Regions from separate parts of the Pseudomonas sp. LBUM1645 genome, predicted to be linked through region 2. Evidence: riboswitches for the same ligand, from Rfam matches in the RefSeq annotation. Region 2 holds a riboswitch; the other holds the start of a gene.
What was found. A riboswitch is a leader RNA that binds a small molecule or an ion and turns the genes downstream of it on or off. The one in region 2 is predicted to bind cobalamin.
Positions count from the first base shown of each region.

Region 1: it holds a riboswitch for cobalamin, as region 2 does, so the genes downstream of both, ACA079_RS18970 (CbtB domain-containing protein) here and cobO (cob(I)yrinic acid a,c-diamide adenosyltransferase) in region 2, are expected to answer to the same signal.

Region 1 covers NZ_CP166811.1:4,263,679-4,274,500, reverse strand. The annotation lists gene metH (methionine synthase) at 1-639, opposite strand, end outside; gene ACA079_RS19000 (fatty acid cis/trans isomerase) at 795-3,089, shown strand; gene ACA079_RS18995 (acyltransferase family protein) at 3,179-4,213, shown strand; gene nfuA (Fe-S biogenesis protein NfuA) at 4,271-4,855, shown strand; gene cobM (precorrin-4 C(11)-methyltransferase) at 5,002-5,748, opposite strand; gene ACA079_RS18980 (cobalamin biosynthesis protein) at 5,832-6,245, opposite strand; gene ACA079_RS18975 (CbtA family protein) at 6,242-6,949, opposite strand; gene ACA079_RS18970 (CbtB domain-containing protein) at 6,961-7,164, opposite strand; cobalamin riboswitch at 7,286-7,514, opposite strand; cobalamin riboswitch at 7,692-7,906, shown strand; gene cobW (cobalamin biosynthesis protein CobW) at 8,005-9,066, shown strand; gene cobN (cobaltochelatase subunit CobN) at 9,070-10,822, shown strand, end outside.
Region 2 covers NZ_CP166811.1:5,181,101-5,191,922, reverse strand. The annotation lists gene ACA079_RS23420 (DUF2066 domain-containing protein) at 1-900, shown strand, start outside; gene ACA079_RS23415 (AI-2E family transporter) at 939-2,012, shown strand; gene hda (DnaA regulatory inactivator Hda) at 2,243-2,947, shown strand; gene ACA079_RS23405 (C40 family peptidase) at 3,162-3,812, shown strand; gene ACA079_RS23400 (C40 family peptidase) at 3,978-4,514, shown strand; gene ACA079_RS23395 (O-methyltransferase) at 4,530-5,183, shown strand; gene ACA079_RS23390 (PQQ-dependent sugar dehydrogenase) at 5,277-6,590, opposite strand; gene ACA079_RS23385 (hypothetical protein) at 6,658-7,242, opposite strand; cobalamin riboswitch at 7,397-7,631, shown strand; gene cobO (cob(I)yrinic acid a,c-diamide adenosyltransferase) at 7,713-8,324, shown strand; gene ACA079_RS23375 (cobyrinic acid a,c-diamide synthase CobB) at 8,335-9,717, shown strand; gene bluB (5,6-dimethylbenzimidazole synthase) at 9,714-10,364, shown strand; gene cbiB (adenosylcobinamide-phosphate synthase CbiB) at 10,361-10,822, shown strand, end outside.

The DNA of each region.
Region 1 (10,822 bases), 920 kb from region 2:
CATGATCGGCAATTCGACGCCGAGTTCTTCGTATACACCTTGCACCGCGAAGATCGCCGCTTTGGCGTTCAGGGTGTCGAAAATGGTTTCGATCAGGATCAGGTCGGCGCCGCCTTCGATCAGGCCTTTGGTGGCCTCGGTGTAGTTTTCCACCAGTTCATCGAAGGTCACGTTGCGGTAGCCGGGGTTGTTCACGTCAGGCGACAGCGAGCAGGTGCGGCTTGTAGGGCCGAGAACACCGGCGACGAAGCGCGGCTTGTCCGGGGTTTCCAGGGTCTTGGCGTCTGCAACCTTGCGCGCCAGACGTGCGCCTTCTACGTTTAGCTCGTACGCCAGGCCCTGCATGCCGTAATCGGCCTGGGACACCTGGGTGGCGTTGAAGGTGTTGGTTTCCAGAATGTCGGCGCCGGCATCCAGGTAGGCTTTCTCGATGGCGCCAATCACGTCCGGGCGCGTCAGGATCAACAGGTCGTTGTTGCCCTTGACGTCACTTGGCCAGTCGGCGAAGCGTTTGCCGCGGTAATCCTGCTCTTCGAGCTTGTAGCTCTGGATCATCGTGCCCATGCCGCCATCGAGAATCAGGATGCGCTCTTTGAGGGCGTGCTTGAGAGCTTGAAGGCGAACACTGCGATCGGACATTTGGACTACTCGGAAAGACCATGACGAAGGGGCGGGATAATAGCAAACCTGTGCGGTTTTAGAGCATGTCCCGGTTTTGCATGAATATCGCTCATGTTGGAGTGGGGTGCAGACCGGTAGAATCGCGGCGTTTTTTCATGATCGGGACCAGGGATATGTCTTATCGCGTCATCAGCATGGTTTTGCTGTTTTTAAGCTGGGGCGCTGCCGCGCAGGATCCGGCCATTTCCTCTGCCATTTCCTACAGCCGCGACATTCAACCGATCTTCACCGAAAAGTGTGTGGCCTGCCATGCCTGCTATGACGCCGCCTGTCAGCTCAATCTGGGCAGTGGCGAAGGCGCTAACCGTGGCGCGACCAAGATCCCGGTCTACGACGGCGAACGCCGCCAGGCTGCCGCGCCGACCCGGCTGTTTTATGACGCCTTCGGCAAACGCGCCTGGCAGCAAAAGGACTTTTATTCGGTACTCGACGCTCAGGGCAGTCAGGCCGCGTTGATGGCGCGGATGCTTGAGCAGGGCCATAAAACCCCTTTGCAACCCAATGCCAAGCTGCCGGAGGACATCGTCCTTGGTCTGAACCGGGAAAACATGTGCACCCTGCCGGCCGAGTTTGACAACTACGCCAAATCACATCCCAAAGAGGGCATGCCGCTGGCGGTCACCGGCCTGACCGATCAGCAATACCAGACGCTGCAACGCTGGCTGGCGTCCGGCGCGCCGATTGACGAGCAAGGCCTGGTGCCAAGCGCCAAAGAAGCGCTGCAGGTGGTGCAGTGGGAAAACCTGCTCAATGCACCAGGCGCACGGCAAAGCCTGGTGGGGCGCTGGTTGTTCGAGCATTGGTTTCTCGCTCATCTTTATTTCAAGGACGGCGAGCCGGGGCACTTTTTTCAATGGGTACGTTCGCGCACGCCGACCGGTCAGCCGATCGACCTGATCAACACTCGCCGTCCGAATGACGATCCGGGCACTCAGGTGTATTACCGCTTGTGGCCGGTGCAAGGCGTGATTGTGCAGAAGACCCACATCACTTACCCGTTGAGCGCGGCGAAGATGGCACGGATCAAAAGCCTCTTCTATAACGGCAACTGGCAAGTCAACGCCTTGCCAGGCTACGGGCCGGAGCGTCGGGCCAATCCGTTCACCACGTTCGAGGCGATCCCGGCCCAGGCGCGTTATCAATTCATGCTCGATAACGCCGAATACTTCGTCCGTACATTTATTCGCGGCCCGGTGTGCCGCGGCCAGATCGCCACCGACGTGATCCGCGATAACTTCTGGGCAATGTTCCAGGCGCCTGAGCACGACCTCTACATCATCGATCCGAAGTATCGCGGCCAGGCCACGCCGTTGTTGGCGATGCCGGGTCAGAACGACGATGTCGGCAGCGTCCTGAGCGTGTGGCATGACTACCGCGACAAGCGTAACGAGTACGAGGCGCTGCGCCGTGACAGTTACGCTGATGCGCCGGCTCCGAGCTGGTCGAGCTTATGGGCCGGCAACGATAACGCCTTGCTGACGATCTTCCGGCATTTCGACAGTGCCTCGGTGAACAAAGGCCTGATCGGTGACGTGCCGCAAACGATGTGGCTGTTCGACTTCCCGCTGCTGGAGCGCACTTATTATCAGTTGGCGGTCAACTTCGACGTGTTCGGCAATGTTTCCCATCAGGCGCAAACCCGGCTGTACTTCGATCTGATCCGCAACGGCGCTGAGCAGAATTTCCTGCGTCTGATGCCGGCCGATTCGCGGGACGACTACCTCGACGACTGGTACCAGAGCGGCGGCAAATTCAAGATGTGGCTGGACTACGAGGCCATCGATAACGACAAAGAGACGGCGCTGGTACTGGACGAAAAGGACCCGAAACGCAATTTCGCCCTGCAGTTGCTCACCCGTTACGGCGACCTCAACGCCAAGCCTGATCCGATCAATCGTTGTGACGGCGCTTATTGCTCGCGGCCGAACATCGATCTGGCCTTGCAGAGCGCCGAGCAGGCGTTGAGTCGCCTGACTTCGCGTCCGGCGGCCGGGCTGAAGGTTATCGATCAGTTGCCGGAAGCGACCCTGCTGCGCATCGAAACCGCGAGCGGCAAGCGCGAGGTCTACAGCCTGCTGCGCAATCGCGCGCACAGTAACGTCGCGTTCCTGCTCGGTGAATCGCTGCGGTATCAGCCAGGGCTCGACACAGTGACTATTTACCCGGGCGTGCTCAGCAGCTATCCGAACTTCATGTTCAATATCCCGGCCGAGCAAGTGCCTGAGTTCGTGGACGAGATGGAAAATGCCAAGGACGCCAATCGCTTCGAAAAAATCGTCGAGCGCTGGGGGATTCGCCGCAGCCATCCGCAGTTCTGGTTCTACTTCCATGACCTGAGCCGGTACGTCCATGAGACCGATCCGGCGGAAGAGGGCGTGCTGGACATGAACCGGTACGAGAATCTTTGATCGACCTTTGAATCGCAGCTGCTGTCCCAATCCAGAGACACCACAAAAACCCTGTGGTGATTTGGGGAATGCGATCGGGAGGGCCGTCGATGTTGATTTCAGTACAGGCACTGCGCGCGCTCGCGGCCTGGACGGTGGTCTGCCACCATTTCATGCAGATATTCTTCGACTTCCAGGCCCGTGGACCGGTGGGGCAGATGTTCATCGACAAGGGCGCGGTGGGCGTCGACATCTTCTTCGTCATCAGTGGTCTGGTGATTTTCCTGTCCACCGAGGGCAAATCACTGCCGCCGGGGCGCTTTCTGCTGTATCGGCTGTTCCGCATCGTTCCGGCGTACTGGCTGTATACGGTGTTGATGGCGCTGCTGGTGGTATTCGCTCAACCGGTTCTGCCGGATCAGACCGTCAACTGGTCGCATTTCCTGCTGTCGCTGTTGTTCATTCCTACTGAAAACCCCGGTGGCTACGGGATTTATCCGACGCTCAACGTCGGCTGGACCCTCAACTACGAAATGCTCTTCTACGTGCTGTTTGCCTGGGCGCTGCTGTTCCGCTTGCAGGTTCGGCTGCTGATTGTCGCCGCGCTACTGTTTGCCGTGGGTCAGGTCTGGACCGGCTACGGCTGGATCAGCGAGTTCTACCGCTCGGACATTGTTTATGAATTCTTGCTGGGGATCGCCATCGGCATGATCTACCGTCGCGGCTGGATCAGACCCGGATTGTGGCTACCGTTGCTGGGCATTGGCGGCGCGTTGCTGGCGATTTATCACCTGGCGCCGCAGCCACGGTTGCTGGCCTGGGGCTTGCCGAGCGCGGTGCTGGTGATGGCGTGCATGGCGCTGGAGCGCTATTTCGAGAACAGTCGGGTGCTCAAACTGCTGGGCGATTGCTCCTACTCGGTGTACCTGATGCACGTGTTGGTGCTGTCTGCGGGTGGTTTTGTCGCACAGCGTTATGGCATCAATCCCTACGTGATGTTCGCCGTTTGTGCCGCGACAATCGGTCTGGGCTCGTGGGCAAGTTACGAATGGGTGGAAAAATGCAGCTATCGGTGGCTTAAAGGCCGAATCGACGGCGAATTGGCTATCGAGGCAGTTCCAGCTCTTTCCCGACAAAAATACTAGGACTTTGTACGGCGCGATGATTGGCGTAAACTGCGCCCAAGCCTGCGAGGAGTTTCCATGACCGCTATTACCATTACCGACGCCGCCCACGATTATCTGGCTGATCTGCTCTCCAAGCAGAACACCCCAGGTATCGGCATCCGCGTCTTTATCACCCAGCCTGGCACCCAGTACGCCGAAACCTGCATTGCCTACTGCAAGCCGGGCGAAGAAAAACCTGAAGACACGGCGCTGGGGCTGAAAAGCTTCACCGCTTACATCGACTCGTTCAGCGAAGCTTTCCTGGACGATGCGGTAGTCGACTACGCCACCGACCGTATGGGCGGCCAGCTCACCATCAAGGCGCCAAACGCCAAAGTACCGATGGTCAATGCCGACAGCCCGATCAACGAGCGTATCAACTATTACCTGCAAACCGAGATCAACCCGGGGCTGGCCAGCCACGGCGGTCAGGTCAGCCTGATCGATGTGGTCGAAGACGGCATCGCCGTGCTGAAGTTCGGCGGCGGTTGCCAAGGCTGCGGCCAGGCAGACGTCACCTTGCGCGAAGGCATCGAGCGCACCTTGCTCGAGCGCATTCCAGAGCTCAAGGGCGTTCGTGACGTCACCGACCACACGCAGAAAGAAAACGCCTACTACTAAGTAAGGTGTTCGCTGCAGACATAAAAAAACGGCACCCGTGAGTGCCGTTTTTTTATGGGTCAAATTCAATGACGCCTTCGCGAGCAAGTTCGCTCCCACATTGGAATGCGGTCAACTGTGGGAGCGAGCTTGCTCGCGATGAGGCCCTATGGCCGATACAAATGCGCATGCCCGGCACGGTACAGCGATGACTCACTGAAGTGATCACTGCCCAAAACCCGACCCACCAAAATCAACGCCGTGCGTCGAAACCCCTTGGCTTCAACCTTCGCGGCAATGTCTTCAAGCGTCCCCACCACCCAATCCTGATCCGGCCAGGTCGCCCGGTGAATCACCGCGATCGGGCAATCCGCGCCGTAATGCGGCAGCAATTCGGCCAGGATTTTCTCCAGATGATTGACCCCCAGATGAATCGCCATGGTCGCCCCGTGCTGCGCCAGGCTGCTGAGCTCTTCGCCGGCGGGCATCGCGGTTTTGTCGGCGTAGCGGGTCAGGATCACGCTCTGCGACACGTCCGGTAACGTCAGTTCCGCGCCCAGAAGCGCCGCGCAGGCCGCCGTGGCCGTGACGCCGGGAATGATTTCAAACGGGATGTCGAGTTCGCGCAGGTAGCGAATCTGCTCGCCAATCGCACCATAAAGGCTCGGGTCGCCAGAGTGCACCCGCGCCACGTCCTGGCCCTTGGCATGGGCGGATTTGATCAGCTCGATGATCTGTTCCAGGTGCAGTTCGGCGCTGTTGACCACTTGTTCGGCGCGATGGCCATCCAGCACGGCGGTCGGCACCAGGGAGCCGGCATAGATGATCACCGGGCAGCTGCGAATCAGCCGTTGGCCTTTGACGGTGATCAGTTCCGGGTCGCCGGGACCTGCGCCAATGAAGTAGACGGTCATCGTCGGTTCCTGTGAGAAAAAGGGGCTGGGCAAGGCTTCAGATGAAGATTGCTCATGATCGAAGGCGGGGATTATCGGGGATTTTATGCAGCGCCGGCCAATGCCATGGTGGCCTGGGCATATTTTTGTCGTGATATCAGCAATTTTGCCGGTGCCTGGGCCAGGTGTTCGGCCAGGGCCAGGGCGGCACTTTCCGCGACGCCGTAGCAGCCGGTGCGTTCGAATGCGATGTCTGAACGATGGCTGAGTTGCGGTTGATAGACGGCCAATTGTTCGCAGCTGAAATACTGCAATGGTAACGCAAGCTGTTCGGCCAATTCGATCAAGCCAGGCTCTTCGCGCTTCAGGTCGATGCTGGCCAGGGCCTTGATCTGGTGAAGTTCGATTTTATGAGCCTGTAACGCCTGATCGAGCAGCGCCCGCAGCGTGCTGACAGGGCAGCCGCGCTGGCAGCCCAGGCCGACCACTAAAGTCGGCGCTGTGCTGATCTCAGTCATGCGTGGTATTGACTATCGCTTTTGCGGCGGAACAACCAGGCACTGATCAGGCCCAAGGCCAGCCAGAATGCCACGTTGGTCAGCTGCGAAGCGATTTTGAACTGAGCTTCCAGGGCTTCTGGAGCCATCATCGAGTGGACTTCCGGTTGTGGTGCGCCGATCACATGAGGAACAGCCAGGATTGCCACGCCGAGCACTCTCATCAGCCAGTGACGACTGAACACGATCAATGCGATGCCGACCGCGGTGGAGGCAGCCGTGCCGATCCACCAGATCTGCCGCTGCGCCAAATCAGCTGCGGCAGTGCCCGGCAGCTCGGGCGGCAGACCGAGGGTCGGTGCCAGCACGAACGTGGCGTAACCGGCCAGGCCCCAAAGCAGGCCTTGGGAGGTTTTGGTCGGTGCGCGCAAGGTGTAGAGACCGGCGAGCATCAGGGCGAAACCGACAGCGACCACCAGATTGCCACCTGTGGTGGACAGCACGCGCTGCCAGCCGTCTTCCGGTTCCCAGGCTTCGGCGTCGTGGGTGTGAGCGGCGACAGCGCCCGGGGCGTGTTCGTGAACTTCAACAGCGGCGGGCTCGGATTTTTCGTAGGTCTCGGCCTGCAAAATCAGCGGAGCCACCCAGAAGCTTTGCAGCAGGGTCAGCAACAGGGCGGCCAGCAGCCCGGTGAACCCTGCGGTTTGCGCAATACGCTTGATCATGTCAGCAGGTCTCAATGGCACGGGAATGCAGAGCTGTGGCGGGTATCGTGAGCGGCGTTGTGCACCGCTTCGATGTGCGAGAAACCGGCGAAATACACAAGGCACGCACCCAGGATCGACGCGCATGCGGCGGCGGTCAGGCGTTGAGTCAGGGTAGTGGTGGTGCTGGCGGTGCTCTTATCGGTGTTGCTGCCGGTGCTGCTGATGATCGACATGGCGCTTCCCTCTGGTCTGTCAGCGGGTGATATAGAGCGCATGGAAGACCCCTGCGAGTCGGGCACGCAGAGGTTCAAACAGCGCCCGCCCACCGCGGGTTTGTTATTCAGTGATCGTAATGGTCACTTTGTGTTGCGGGCCGGTCTCCGGGCTCACGAGGGGCGCAGGCTTTCGCCTTGACCTGCAAGCATCACCTTCCCATGCCGAACTGCTGGCACAGTGGATCTGACGCTTCGCTCGCTTACCGTTGCGGGGGCAGCACCGGACTGACATGACTTTAGAGTAAAGCACATGATTCACCGGTTTCCCGTTTCACCCTGTGAAGGGCACCCGTAACAAGGCGTGTAGGAGAGCATGGGCGGGGGCGGAGAGTCAATTGGCATGGGTTCTCAACTCGGGACTGAGGCGCGTCAATCGCGGGCAAGCCTTGCTCCTACAGGACGGCGGCGCTCTTGTAGGAGCAAGGCTTGCCCGCGATAGCGTCCTGAGGGTCGGCACAAGACATTGACCCGCCCCCACACGATGCGTAGCCTTGCGCTTTCGAGGTTCTTCGGCGTTTGTCGAAGCTAAGAAGGGAACGCGGTCGATGCCGCGGCTGCCCCCGCAACTGTGAACGGTGATGTTCGCTGCCACGCCACTGCAAACCCTGTGCAACGGGTTCGCGGGAAGGCGCAGCGAATGCCAGGCCCACAAGCCCGGCACACCGTCAGCCAGGAGACCTGCCTCGAAACGAATTCTCACTACAACCGGGCGGGGTGATCCGGTGGCGAAATCTTCCGCGCGCCTATGCAGCAGCGGTCGTCGTCCCGTATGCCCGCCACCTTGCCAAAGGGCATCCGATGAAAACACTGGCCAAACTCCCCGTCACCATCGTTACCGGCTTCCTCGGCTCGGGCAAAACCACCTTGCTGCGGCACATGCTCGACAACGCTCAGGGCCGTCGCATTGCGGTGATCGTCAACGAGTTCGGCGAGCTGGGCATCGACGGCGAAATCCTCAAGCAGTGCTCCATCGGCTGCACTGAAGAAGAAGCCAACGGCCGCGTCTACGAGCTGGCCAACGGCTGCCTGTGCTGCACCGTTCAGGAAGAATTCTTCCCGGTGATGCGCGAATTGGTCGCCCGTCGCGGCGACCTCGACCACATCCTCATCGAAACCTCCGGCCTGGCCCTGCCAAAACCGCTGGTGCAAGCCTTCCAGTGGCCGGAAATCCGTAGCGCCTGCACCGTTGACGCGGTCATCACCGTGGTCGACAGCCCAGCGGTCGCCGCTGGCACCTTCGCCGCGTTCCCGGACCAGGTCGATGCCCAGCGCAAACTCGACCCGAACCTGGACCACGAATCGCCGCTGCACGAGCTGTTCGCCGACCAACTGGCCAGCGCCGACCTGGTGATCCTCAACAAGGCCGACCTGATCAGCCCTGAAGACCTGGCCCGTGTTCGCCTGGAAGTCGCTGAAGAACTGCCGCCTGCGGTGAAAGTCATCGAAGCCAGCAGCGGTCGCGTGCCACTGGACGTGCTGATCGGCCTCGGCGCCGGCTCCGAAGAACACATCGACAGCCGTCACAGCCATCACGATCACCACCATGAAGGCGAAGACGATCACGACCACGATGCCTTCGACTCCATCTCCATCGAACTGCCGCAAGCCGACGAAAGCCTGCTGCTGGACGCGCTGACCCAACTGGTGGTCCAGCACGGCATCCTGCGCGTTAAAGGTTTCGCGGCGATCCCGAACAAACCGATGCGCCTGCTGATCCAGGGCGTGGGTACACGTTTCGACAAGCACTTCGACCGTCAGTGGGGCGCCGATGAAGCGCGCACCACGCGTCTGGTGTTGATCGGTCAGGAACTGGACGCCACTCTGCTTGAAGCGCAATTGCGCGCTGCGCTCAGCGTTTAAGCCATGCACCTGCTCAGGACCCAGCCCGGCGGTTTCGTGTCGGATGACAACATTGCCGACCTTGGACAAACCCCCGCCGAGCTGGTGATCCTGTGCAGCGGCGACTCCAGCCTCGCGCTGCTCGCCGAAGCCGCGCAGCAGTTGCCCGACGATTACCCGAGCGTGCGCCTGGCCAACCCGATGCAGGTGCAGAACCACGCGTCGGTCGACCTGTATGTCGACGAAGTGCTGCGCCACGCCAAGGTCATTTTGATTTCGCTGCACGGTGGCATCGCCTATTGGCGTTACGGCGTCGAGCAACTGGTCCAACTGTCGGAGCGCGGCGTGCAGCTGATTCTGGTCCCCGGCGATGACCGCCCGGACCCGGAACTCAGCGAGCTAAGCACGGTGGGTGCGGAAGACCGCGATCGCCTCTGGCAGTTTCTGCGTCAGGGCGGCATGAGCAATGCCCTCGATTTTTTCCACTGCCTCGCCAATCGTTGGCTGGATCGCGACTACGCCTGGGCCGAGCCGCAAACCCTACCGCGCACGGCGATTTACCATCCGCATAAAAGCCCCGCTGAACTGAGGGATTGGCAAGCCGACTGGCAGGCCGGTCAACCGGTTGCGGCGGTGCTGTTCTACCGCTCGCATTTGCAGGCGGCGAACACCGGTTTCATCAATGTTTTCTGCCAGCGTTTGCAGGCGGTAGGGTTAAACCCTTTGCCGATTGCCGTGGCCAGTTTGAAAGAGCCCGGCTGCCTGACCGTGGTCGAGGACCTGTTGGACGAAGTCGAAGCCGGCGTGATTCTTAACACCACCGGTTTTGCGCAATCCAGCCCCGAAGCGCCGCACCTGCGACCGTTTCGCCGCAACATCCCGGTGATCCAGGCGATTTGCGCCCAGGACAACGAACCCGGTTGGCGCGCCAGCGAACAGGGCCTCGGTCCGCGTGATCTGGCGATGCACATCGCGCTGCCGGAACTGGACGGGCGGATCATCAGCCGACCGATCAGCTTCAAGGACCTGGCCTGGCGCAGCGAGCGCAGCCAATCCGATGTGGTCTGCTATCGACCACAACCGGAACGCATGGATTTTGTCGCCGAACTGGCGCGGCGCTGGATTGATCTGGCGCGAGTGCCCAACGCTGAAAAACGCATCGCCCTGATCCTCGCCAACTACCCGACCCGTGACGGGCGTATCGGTAATGGTGTCGGCCTCGACACGCCGGCCGCGGCGCTGAACATCCTGCGTGCGCTGCATAAAGAAGGTTATCCGCTACCCGCCGAGTTGCCGGACAGCGGCACCGCGTTGATCCAGCAATTGCTCGGCGGCGTCAGCAACGACCTCGACACCCTCGACCAGCGCCCGTGTCAGCAAAGTCTGTCGATGGACGACTACCTGCTGATGTTCAACGCCTTGCCCGAGTCCAATCGCCAAGCCGTGCTGGAACGTTGGGGCACGCCTCAAAGCGATCCGATGTGCCGTGGCGGCCGAATGATGATCGCCGGGCTGCGCTTTGGCCTGACCTTCGTCGGCATTCAACCGGCGCGCGGTTACCAAGTCGATCCGAGCGCGGTGTATCACGATCCGGACCTGGTGCCGCCTCACGGTTATCTGGCGTTCTATTTCTGGTTGCGCAACACCTACGGCGCCCACGGCGTGATCCACGTCGGTAAGCACGGCAACCTCGAATGGCTGCCGGGCAAAGGCGTCGGGCTGTCCGAGAATTGCTGGCCAGATGCGCTGCTCGGGCCGTTGCCGAACATCTATCCGT
Region 2 (10,822 bases):
CTGGTATTGCGCCTGACCGGCGATCCCAAGGCTGCGCAAAACCCGGGGTTGGCGGCACTGCGCAAGGACCCGCAGCAAATCATCAGTCAGTACGGTTTTGACGCTGGCCCGCCGGAAGTGCTGAAGGTCGATTTCGACCCGGCCACCACCGAGCAAGCTTTGCGCCGTGCCGGGCTGTCGTTGTGGGGGGCGAACCGGCCTTCGATCCTCGGCTGGTGGTTGAACGACTCCACCGAGGGTTCGAGCCTGGTCGGCGATGGCCAGGCCAGTGCTGCACCGCTGCGCCGAGCGGCTCAACACCGTGGTTTACCGCTGCGCCTGCCGCTGGCCGATCTGAATGAGCAGATTGTCGCCACGGCGCCACACCTGGAAGGTGCGGATGCAGCGCCACTGCGCGGGGCGTCAGAGCGTTACAACGCTGATGCGTTGCTTGCGGTGCATGCCCGTGAAGAGGGCGGCCAATGGCAAGCCAAGTGGCAGATGTGGCTGGGTGACAAGAAGGAGGCGGGCAGTGTGCAGGGCGCGGATCAGGCCGCTGTGGCCGATGCGGTGATGCTGGCGGTCAGTGAGCGGCTGGCGCCTCGCTTTGTCGTCAAACCGGGTGCTTCGGGCGAACAATTGCTCGAAGTACAGGGCATGAATCTGGAGCACTACGCGGCGCTTGGGCGTTTGCTGGAACCGTTTGGTGCGCGTCTGCAGAGTGTCGACGGCGACCGGATTCTCTACCGGGTCAATGGCAGCGCCGAACAGTTGAGGTCGCAATTGTCGCTGGCGAAGTTGCAGGAGGTTCCGGCCGGTGAAGCGCCGGCGCCAGTCGCACCGGCTCAGCCGGCCGAGGGTTCTGCACCGGTAGTAGCGCCGACTCCGGCACCTGTGCCGCAGTTGCGTTTCCGTTGGTAAGGTTTTCTTTCTTTATATAGATGCATAGGGAGTTGTACATGGCCGATACGCGGCGTTGGTTCTGGTTGGGTGGGGTTGTCCTGCTCTGCGCGTTTGTCTGGCTGTTGCATCCGATTCTGACCCCGTTCCTGGTCGCGTTGCTGCTGGCCTATCTGTTCGACCCGCTGGTGGATCGGCTGGAGAAGGCCGGCCTGTCTAGGACTTGGGGCGTGGTGGCGGTGTTTGCGCTGTTTACCTTTATCTTCACGACACTGCTGTTGGTGTTGGTGCCGATGCTCGCCAAGCAGTTGTTTCGTTTGTACGAACTGACGCCGCAGATGCTCGATTGGTTGCAGCACACCGCACTGCCGTGGGCGCAATCGAAATTTGGACTGTCGGATAATTTCTGGAAGTTCGACAAGCTCAAGGCTGCGATCAGTGAGCACATGGGCCAGACCACTGACATTGTCGGTGTTGTGCTGAGCCAGGCAACGGCCTCCGGCCTCGCATTGATTGGCTTGCTGGCGAATCTGGTGCTGATCCCGGTGGTGGTCTTCTACTTGCTGCGGGACTGGGACTTGATGATGGCCAAGATCCGCGGTCTGCTGCCCCGTGACCGCGAAGAGCGCGTTGTGATCCTGGCAGGTGAATGCCATGAAGTACTGGGTGCGTTCGTGCGCGGTCAGTTGCTGGTGATGGTGGCGCTGGGCGTGATCTACGCGGCGGGCCTGATGCTGGTAGGGCTGGAATTGGGACTGTTGATCGGTATGATTGCCGGTCTGGCGGCGATCGTGCCGTACATGGGGTTTGTCATCGGGATCGGCGCGGCCTTGATTGCCGGTCTGTTCCAGTTCGGCGGCGATCTGTATCCCATGTTCGGTATCGTCGCGGTGTTCATGGTGGGGCAGGCGCTGGAAGGCATGGTGCTGACGCCATTGTTGGTGGGGGACAAGATCGGTCTACACCCGGTGGCGGTGATCTTCGCGATTCTGGCAGGGGGCGAGTTGTTCGGTTTTACCGGTGTGCTGCTGGCACTGCCGGTGGCGGCGGTGATCATGGTGCTGGTGCGCCATGTGCATGATTTGTATAAAGATTCGGATATGTACAGCGGTGTTGATGAGCCCGAGATTTAAGAGGGCCTGATCAAGCATCGCGGGCAGCCTGGTTCATTGCCAGGTTGACCCGAATCCCTCGCGCGGCTGTCACATGCGCCGCCAAAGAAACTGTCATAAAACCAGTGCGTTAACGCAAACCTTTGATTTTGCTTGTGGTCTGTCGCATTGTGCGACCCGCCTCACGGGTATAAACTTCGCAAACTTTACACAGAGGCCACTAACGGTTCCTTTGGAACTGTTCAGTCAGCATGAAACCGATTCAGCTGCCCCTAGGTGTGCGTCTGCGTGATGACGCTACCTTTATCAATTACTATCCAGGCGCCAATGCCGCTGCACTCGGCTATGTCGAGCGGCTATGCGAAGCCGACGCCGGCTGGACCGAAAGCCTGATTTATCTCTGGGGCAAGGACGGGGTAGGGCGTACGCATTTGTTGCAGGCGGCCTGCCTGCGCTTCGAGCAACTGGGGGAGCCGGCGGTGTATTTGCCGTTGGCCGAGCTGCTTGATCGCGGCATCGCCATCCTCGACAACCTCGAACAGTACGAACTGGTCTGCCTGGATGATTTGCAGGCGGTGGCCGGTCGGGCGGATTGGGAAGAGGCGTTGTTCCATCTGTTCAATCGTCTGCGTGACAGCGGACGACGCCTGTTGATCGCCGCGTCGACATCCCCGCGTGAACTGCCGGTGAAGCTGGCGGACCTCAAATCCCGCCTGACGTTGGCGCTGATCTTTCAGATGCGTCCGCTCTCCGACGAAGACAAATTGCGTGCCTTGCAACTGCGCGCCTCTCGTCGCGGCCTGCACCTGACCGATGAAGTCGGGCATTTTATTTTGACCCGCGGTACGCGCAGCATGAGTGCACTTTTCGAGTTGCTTGAGCGTCTCGATCAGGCTTCCCTTCAAGCTCAGCGCAAGCTGACAATTCCGTTCCTGAAAGAAACGCTAGGCTGGTAAAGCCAAGGCCTGTAGCGGGTTTTGGCATGCTTCAGGCGTAGAGAATTCCGCTTTCCTACAGGGTTGCAGGCTGCGCGAGTGTCTAAAACGGGCTTCAGCGCTTAGATGTAAACGCGAAACCAAGAAGTCACATAAAGTTCGATTGAATTTGCAAATGAGGATGATAGTAGGCATAGTCTCGGCTTCTTTAGAACTATCAGCCACGGTCGTGCCCATGCTAAATCGCTTTGCACCCCTCGTGCCCCTCGCACTCGTCACCCTGTTGTTCGGTTGCGCTGCCCACTCTCCAGTGTCCCAGCAAGAGCAACAACAGCAGGTTAAAAATTCTGCTACCGCCCAATCTTCTGCTCTTTATCAGCAGGCTCTTTTTCAAGAAGAGGCGGCCACCGAAAAAGAACTGGCAGACTTCGCCGGCGGCAAGTCGTACCAGCTTCCGGTTCTAGCTGACAGCATCCTCGAACGCGGCATGTCCCTGATCGGTACCCGTTACCGTTTCGGTGGCACCTCCGAAGCTGGCTTTGATTGCAGCGGCTTCATCGGTTACCTGTTTCGTGAAGAAGCCGGTCTGAACCTGCCACGCTCCACTCGCGAAATGATCAACGTCGACGCTCCGCTGGTTTCTCGCAGCAAACTGGAGCCGGGCGACTTGCTGTTTTTCGCCACCAATGGCCGTCGCGGCCGCGTCAGTCACGCCGGGATCTACCTGGGTGACAACCAGTTCATCCATTCCAGCAGCCGCCGTAGTGGTGGTGTCCGGATCGATAGCCTGGGCGACAGCTACTGGAGCAAAACCTTCATCGAAGCCAAGCGCGCACTCGCGATGGCACCGACTGCGGCCCCGACGATCGTCACGGCTCGCAAGTAAGCGGACTTTTTGTAAGGTGAACTTAAAGTCTTACTTGAAGTTTGCCGCGTAGCAGCTAGAATCCTGATCTATTATTGATGGCAAACCGCCTGCGTCCTGCGCAGGCGGTTTTCTTTTCTGCGCCCCCTGCAGAAAAAGCCGCAGCCAGATCAGGATGCTCTGCATATGTCGACGTCGGCCCGCCTCACAATCATGTTCTTCGCAGCGCTGCTCAGCGCCTGCGCCAGCCGTACACCGCCCCCTGCGCCGGTGGTTCGCGCTCCCATTATTTTCAGTTCCTCCCAAGCATTCTCCCCTGAGGCAGAAGACGTCTTGTTCCGCGCGCTCGGCCTGGTGGGCACGCCGTATCGCTGGGGTGGCAACACGCCGGATTCGGGTTTCGATTGCAGCGGGCTGATCGGTTATGTCTACCGTGACGTCGCCGGCATTTCCCTGCCGCGCACCACGCGCGAGATGATCAGCATGCAGGCGGCCAGCGTGGGCAAGGAAGGTCTGCAAACCGGTGACCTGATCTTCTTCGCCACCAATGGCGGTTCTCAGGTCAGCCACGCCGGGATCTACGTCGGCGAAGGTCGCTTCGTCCATGCGCCCGCCACCGGTGGCACGGTGAAGCTCGACAGCTTGTCCAAGGCTTACTGGCAGAAAGCCTATCTGAGTGCCAAGCGCGTCTTGCAACCTGAGCACTTGGCACGCAACCCCTAAATTGCAGAGGTTGTCATGACCGCTCGCACACTCAATCTCGACGATTCCCTGTATCAATACCTGCTCGACGTTTCCCTGCGTGAAACGCCGCTGCTCAAGCGTTTGCGTGACGAAACCCAAGCGCTGCCCATGGCTCGCTGGCAGGTGGCGCCCGAGCAAGGTCAGTTCCTCGCGCTTCTGGTGAAACTCACCGGCGCCAAGCGTCTGCTGGAAGTGGGTACCTTTACCGGTTACAGCGCCTTGTGCATGGCAGCTGCATTGCCGGATGACGGCTCGCTGATCTGCTGTGACATACCCGGTGACTACAACGCCACCGCGCGCCGTTACTGGCAGGAAGCAGGGCTTGCCGAGCGGATTGATCTGCGTCTGGCGCCCGCGCTGGAAACCCTGGCTCAGCTGGATCAGCAAGCGCCATTCGATCTGATCTTCATCGATGCCGACAAAGCCAACTACCCACGCTATCTGGAGCACGCATTACGTCTGCTGCGCGTCGGCGGTCTGGCGGTGTTTGATAACACGCTGTGGAGCGGACGGGTGCTTGAGGACAATCCCGAGAGCGAAGACACCCGAGCCATCCAGGCGCTCAATCGCGCCTTGAAGGATGACTCGCGTGTGGATCTGTCGTTGTTGCCGATAGGTGATGGATTGACGCTGTGCCGCAAAAGGTAGGCGCCTATTGAAAAAGATCGCAGCCTGCGGCAGCTCCTACAGTGGATGGTGTACGCCCTGTAGGAGCTGCCGCAGGCTGCGATCTTTTGACTTTTACTTGGCCGCTGACACGCGCCACACCTTATTGCCCACGTCATCCGCCACCAACAAATCCCCCTGCTGATCAATCACCACGCCTACCGGCCGGCCCATGGCTTTCTCATCTGCGTTGAGGAAACCTGTGAGCACATCGACCGGTTGCCCAGTCGGTTTGCCTCCCGCGAACGGCACGAAAATCACTTTGTAGCCACTGTGCGGTTTACGATTCCACGAGCCGTGCTGGCCGACGAATGCCCCTTCCTTGAACTGCGCCGGCAGTCTGTTGCCCTCAGCGAACGTCAAGCCCAGCGATGCGGTATGCGGGCCGACCGCGTAATCCGGAGCAATGGCCTTGGCCACCAGGTCGGGGTTTTGCGGCTCGACGCGGATGTCGACGTGCTGGCCGTAATAACTGTAAGGCCAACCGTAGAACCCGCCGTCCTTCACTGAAGTGATGTAGTCCGGCACCAGATCGCTGCCGATTTCGTCGCGCTCGTTGACCGCCGTCCACAATGCGCCGCTCCGAGGTTCCCAGGCCAGGCCGTTTGGATTGCGAATCCCCGAGGCGAAGATCCGATGGTTGCCGGTGGCGCGATCTACTTCCCAGATCGCCGCGCGACCTTCTTCCTTGTCCATGCCGTTTTCGGCCACGTTGCTGTTGGAGCCCACCGTGACGTACAGCTTGCTGCCGTCCTTGCTGGCGATGACGTTTTTGGTCCAGTGGTGATTCAGCGTACCGCCCGGCAAGTCGATCACCTTCATCGGCTGCGACTTGATCGCCGTCTCGCCGTTTTCATAGTGGAAACGCAGCAAGCGATCCGTGTCGGCGACGTACAGGTCATTGCCGACCAAGGTCATGCCGAAGGGTGAGTTTAGGTTTTCCAGGAACACTGTGCGGGTTTCGGCGATGCCGTCGTGGTCCTTGTCCCGCAGCAGCGTGATGCGATTCGGGCTCGGTACTTTGGCGCCGGCACGGCCCATGACTTTGCCCATGACCCAACCACGAATACCTTTGCCGTCATCGGGTTTGGGTGGTGCGTTGGTTTCGGCCACCAGCACGTCGCCGTTAGGTAACACGTAAAGCCAGCGCGGGTGATCGAGACCTTCGGCAAAAGCCGCCACCTGAGTCCCTGTCGCAGCGATGGGTTTCGTGCCGTCCGGCCAGCCGATCGCCGGGGCGATGTTCATCGTCGGGATCAGGGTTTTGTTCGGTTCTGGCAGCTTGGGCGACGGGCCGGTGCCGTCGGAGACTTGCAGCCTGGCGTTTTCACCACAGGCGGCAAGCCCTCCGGCGAGCACGATGACGAGAGCGAGCTGGGGCTTGCGCATGCTGATCTTCCCTATGAATGCATTGACCTAATCAGTAGAGAAGCGCAGGTGCGCGATGGTTCAACCGTCAGCCGCGGGCTTCCTTGAACAGCACGGCAATGCCGGGGTGATAGTTGCCGGCTTCGTTGCGCAACTTGCGATAGGCATAGGGGAAGTACCAGGCGACCGCGCAGGTGTGTTCCTTTTGCAGATCGTCGACCATGTCCTGGAGTTCTTCCGGGGTGGCGCTTTGTTGGGCTTTTTGTGGCGCAACGAACAGGCAGCCGAGTTTCAGGTCGCTGGCGTAGCTGATGCGTTTGGCATCGCTGGTGATGTCCTGCAATGCTTGAGTCAGGTTCAGGCTGTTGACGCGTGGCCAGCGCTGGGTCGCCTGAAGGTAAGCGCGTTCTTCGCTGGTCGCGATAAACAGATCGGCGCGGCCATTGCGTTCGCCTTCTTCGGTCTGTTTACGGGTCGGTGTTTGTTGCAGCGTGACCATTTCCGCCATCCAGGCCGCGGCGGACAGCAGGCTCAGGTTGGCTTTTTCGTCGAACCAGTAAGGCGTGTCGTTATCGCCGCGCACGGCGTTGTAGCGGTCGATACAGTCAAACCAGCGTTCCAGCACCGGGCGCAGGAATTCCAGCTTCGGATTGCTGATGATCATGCCTTGCATGTGGCTCACCCTTGTTATTGTGTTGTGAGGTTGTGGCTCTTTGATATCACTGCTGAGAGTGTGGCACAAGATTGGCGTCAGATAATTGATCGACGGCAGTTATTCGCTCGCACGCTGCCCGTCTTCAATTGACGCTCCATCCCCAACCCTCTAACCTTCGCGGCTTGTTTCAGGTGCTCTGTGACCTTGGTCGACAGAGTGAAACAGGGAAGCCGGTGAGTGACTCTCTTCAAGCGACGAAGAGCCATGATCCCGGCGCTGCCCCCGCAACGGTAAATGAGTGAAGACTGCGCCTTGAGCCACTGTGTCGACTGTCGACATGGGAAGGCGCGCAGTCAGGCAAAACGCCGCTCATGAGCCCGGAGACCGGCCTGATCCATCCAGCGGCATCACGGTGGGCGATGCCAGGCTTTTTGCCGTCTATTCTTGTGCCTGCCCGCCGTTATCCAGCCTCAACGGAGAGCTCCCCCATGACTGATACCCCTGATCGTGACGAACGTCATCTGGCGCGCATGCTGCGCAAAAAAGCCGTGATCGACGAACGCATTGCCAACTCCCCGAATGAATGTGGCCTGCTGCTGGTGCTGACCGGCAACGGCAAAGGTAAAAGCAGCTCGGCTTTCGGCATGCTCGCCCGGTCCATGGGCCACGGCATGCAGTGTGGCGTGGTGCAGTTCATTAAAGGACGCAGCAGCACCGGCGAAGAACTGTTCTTCCGGCGCTTCCCGGAACAGGTGCGTTTTCATGTGATGGGCGAGGGCTTCACCTGGGAAACCCAGGATCGCCAGCGTGACATCGCCGCCGCTGAAGCCGCGTGGGCGGTGTCGTGCGAATTGCTGCGTGACCCGTCGATCGGCCTGGTGGTGCTGGATGAATTGAACATCGCACTCAAGCACGGTTATCTGGATCTCGATCAAGTGCTCAGCGACTTGCAGGCCCGTCCGCCGATGCAGCACGTGGTGGTCACCGGTCGCGGCGCCAAGCCGGAGATGATCGAACTGGCCGACACCGTCACCGAAATGGGCGTGATCAAGCACGCATTCCAGGCCGGGATCAAAGCGCAAAAAGGCGTCGAGTTGTGAGCTGCACTTTATGAATAGCCATCGTCATTGCCCGGCGGTATTGATTGCCGCGCCGGCCTCCGGTCAGGGCAAGACCACCGTCACCGCCGCACTGGCCCGTTTGCATCGCAATCAGGGGCGCAAGGTTCGCGTGTTCAAGTGCGGCCCCGATTTTCTCGACCCGATGATTCTCGAGCGCGCCAGCGGTGCGCCGGTTTATCAATTGGATATGTGGATGGTCGGCGAGCAGGAAAGTCGTCGGCTGTTGTGGGAGGCCGCAGGCGAAGCCGATCTGATCCTCATCGAAGGCGTGATGGGGTTGTTTGACGGCACTCCGTCCAGTGCTGATCTGGCGCGGCATTTCGGTGTGCCAGTGCTGGGTGTGATCGACGGCACTGCCATGGCGCAGACCTTTGGCGCACTGGCGTTGGGGCTGGCGCGTTATCAGCCGGACTTGCCGTTTGCCGGTGTGCTGGCCAACCGCGTCGGCACCCTGCGTCACGCGCAGTTACTGGAAGGCAGCCTCACTGAAGGTTTGCGCTGGTACGGCGCTTTGTCCCGGGAAACCGGTATCGAATTGCCGAGTCGGCACCTCGGGTTGGTTCAGGCCAGTGAGTTGAACGATCTCGATCTGCGTCTCGATGCGGCGGCCGATGCACTGGCCAGCAGCTGCGAGGTCGCGCTGCCACCAGCGGTGGAATTCGCCGCGCCTGATGTGATCGTTGCCGAGCCGTTGCTGGCTGGTGTGCGGATTGCTGTGGCCCGTGACGAAGCGTTCGCCTTCACTTACGGCGCAAGCCTGGATCTGCTCCGCGCCATGGGCGCTGAGTTGCTGTTTTTCTCGCCGATCCGTGACACGCAATTGCCGGAGGCAGACAGCCTCTATCTGCCGGGCGGTTATCCCGAATTGCATCATGTGGCGCTGTCACAGAACACTACGATGCTGGCCGCAATCCGCGCTCACCATGCGGCAGGTAAACCATTGTTGGCCGAGTGCGGCGGCATGCTTTATCTGCTCGATTCGTTGACCGATGTCGAGGGCACTCGCGCTGAACTGGTCGGCTTGCTGGCCGGGGATGCGGTGATGCAAAAGCGTCTGGCCGCGCTGGCGTTGCAGGCAGTCGAGTTGCCGGAAGGTTCGTTGCGCGGGCACACCTATCACCACTCGCTGACCAGTACCGAGCTTGAGCCGATTGCTCGTGGCTTGAGCCCTAACGGCGGGCGAGGGGCGGAGGCGGTTTATCGTGAGGGGCGGATGACTGCCTCTTATGTGCATTTTTATTTCCCGTCCAATCCAACTGCTGTAGCCGCATTGTTTGCGCCTGACCTTGAGGCCGCCATCGCGAGCAAGCTCGCTCCCACAATGGATCACACGAACCCTGTGGGAGCGAGCTTGCTCGCGAAGAGGCCATGACTGACAACGCATTTTCCGAGGCTGAACGCGAAGCGGTTTATCGCGCCATCGGCGAACGCCGTGACATGCGTCATTTCAGCGGCGGCACGGTCGAGCCCGAGTTACTGCGGCGCCTGCTCGAAGCCGCGCATCAGGCGCCGAGTGTCGGCCTGATGCAGCCCTGGCGGTTCATCCGCATCAGTGATCAAGCCCTGCGCGGCAAGATCCAGTTGTTGGTGGAAGAAGAACGCATCCGCACCGCCGAAGCCCTCGGCGAGCGCACCGACGAATTCATGAAGCTCAAAGTCGAAGGCATCAACGACTGCGCCGAGGTGTTGGTCGCTGCGCTGATGGACGATCGCGAGCGTCACATCTTCGGCCGCCGCACGATGCCGGAAATGGACATGGCCTCGTTGTCCTGCGCGATCCAGAACCTCTGGCTGGCCTCCCGCGCTGAAGGATTGGGCATGGGCTGGGTCTCGCTGTTCGAGCCGCAAGCACTGGCGGACTTGCTGGGTTTGCCCGCCGGAGCCAAGCCGTTGGCCGTTCTTTGTCTCGGCCCGGTCAAGGAATTCTATCCGGCGCCGATGCTGGTACTCGAAGGCTGGGCGCAGGCGCGTCCACTCAGTGAGCTGCTGTATGAAAATTATTGGGGAGTGAGTCAATGAGTGTGGCGTTGTTGAGTGTCGCCGCGGTTGCGCTGGATGCGCTGCTGGGTGAACCCAAACGCTGGCATCCGCTGGTGGCGTTCGGCCGTTTTGCCGACCGCATCGAGCAACGTTTCAATGGTGAAGGTCGCGGCTGGCGCAGCCATGGCGTGACTGCCTGGGTGATCGCGGTGTTGCCGCTGACCCTGCTGGCCACGGCGTTTTCCTGGGCGCCCTACGTCGGCTGGATCGTCGAGATTCTGGTGCTCTATTGCGCCCTCGGCATGCGCAGCCTCGGTGAACACGTCGAGCCGGTGGCCAAGGCGCTGCGCAGTGATGATCTGGACGAGGCACGCAAACGTGTCAGTTATCTGGTCAGCCGCCAGACCAGCGAACTGGATAAAACCGAAGTCGCCCGCGCCGCCACAGAATCGGTGCTGGAGAACGGCAGCGACGCGGTATTCGCTGCGCTGTTCTGG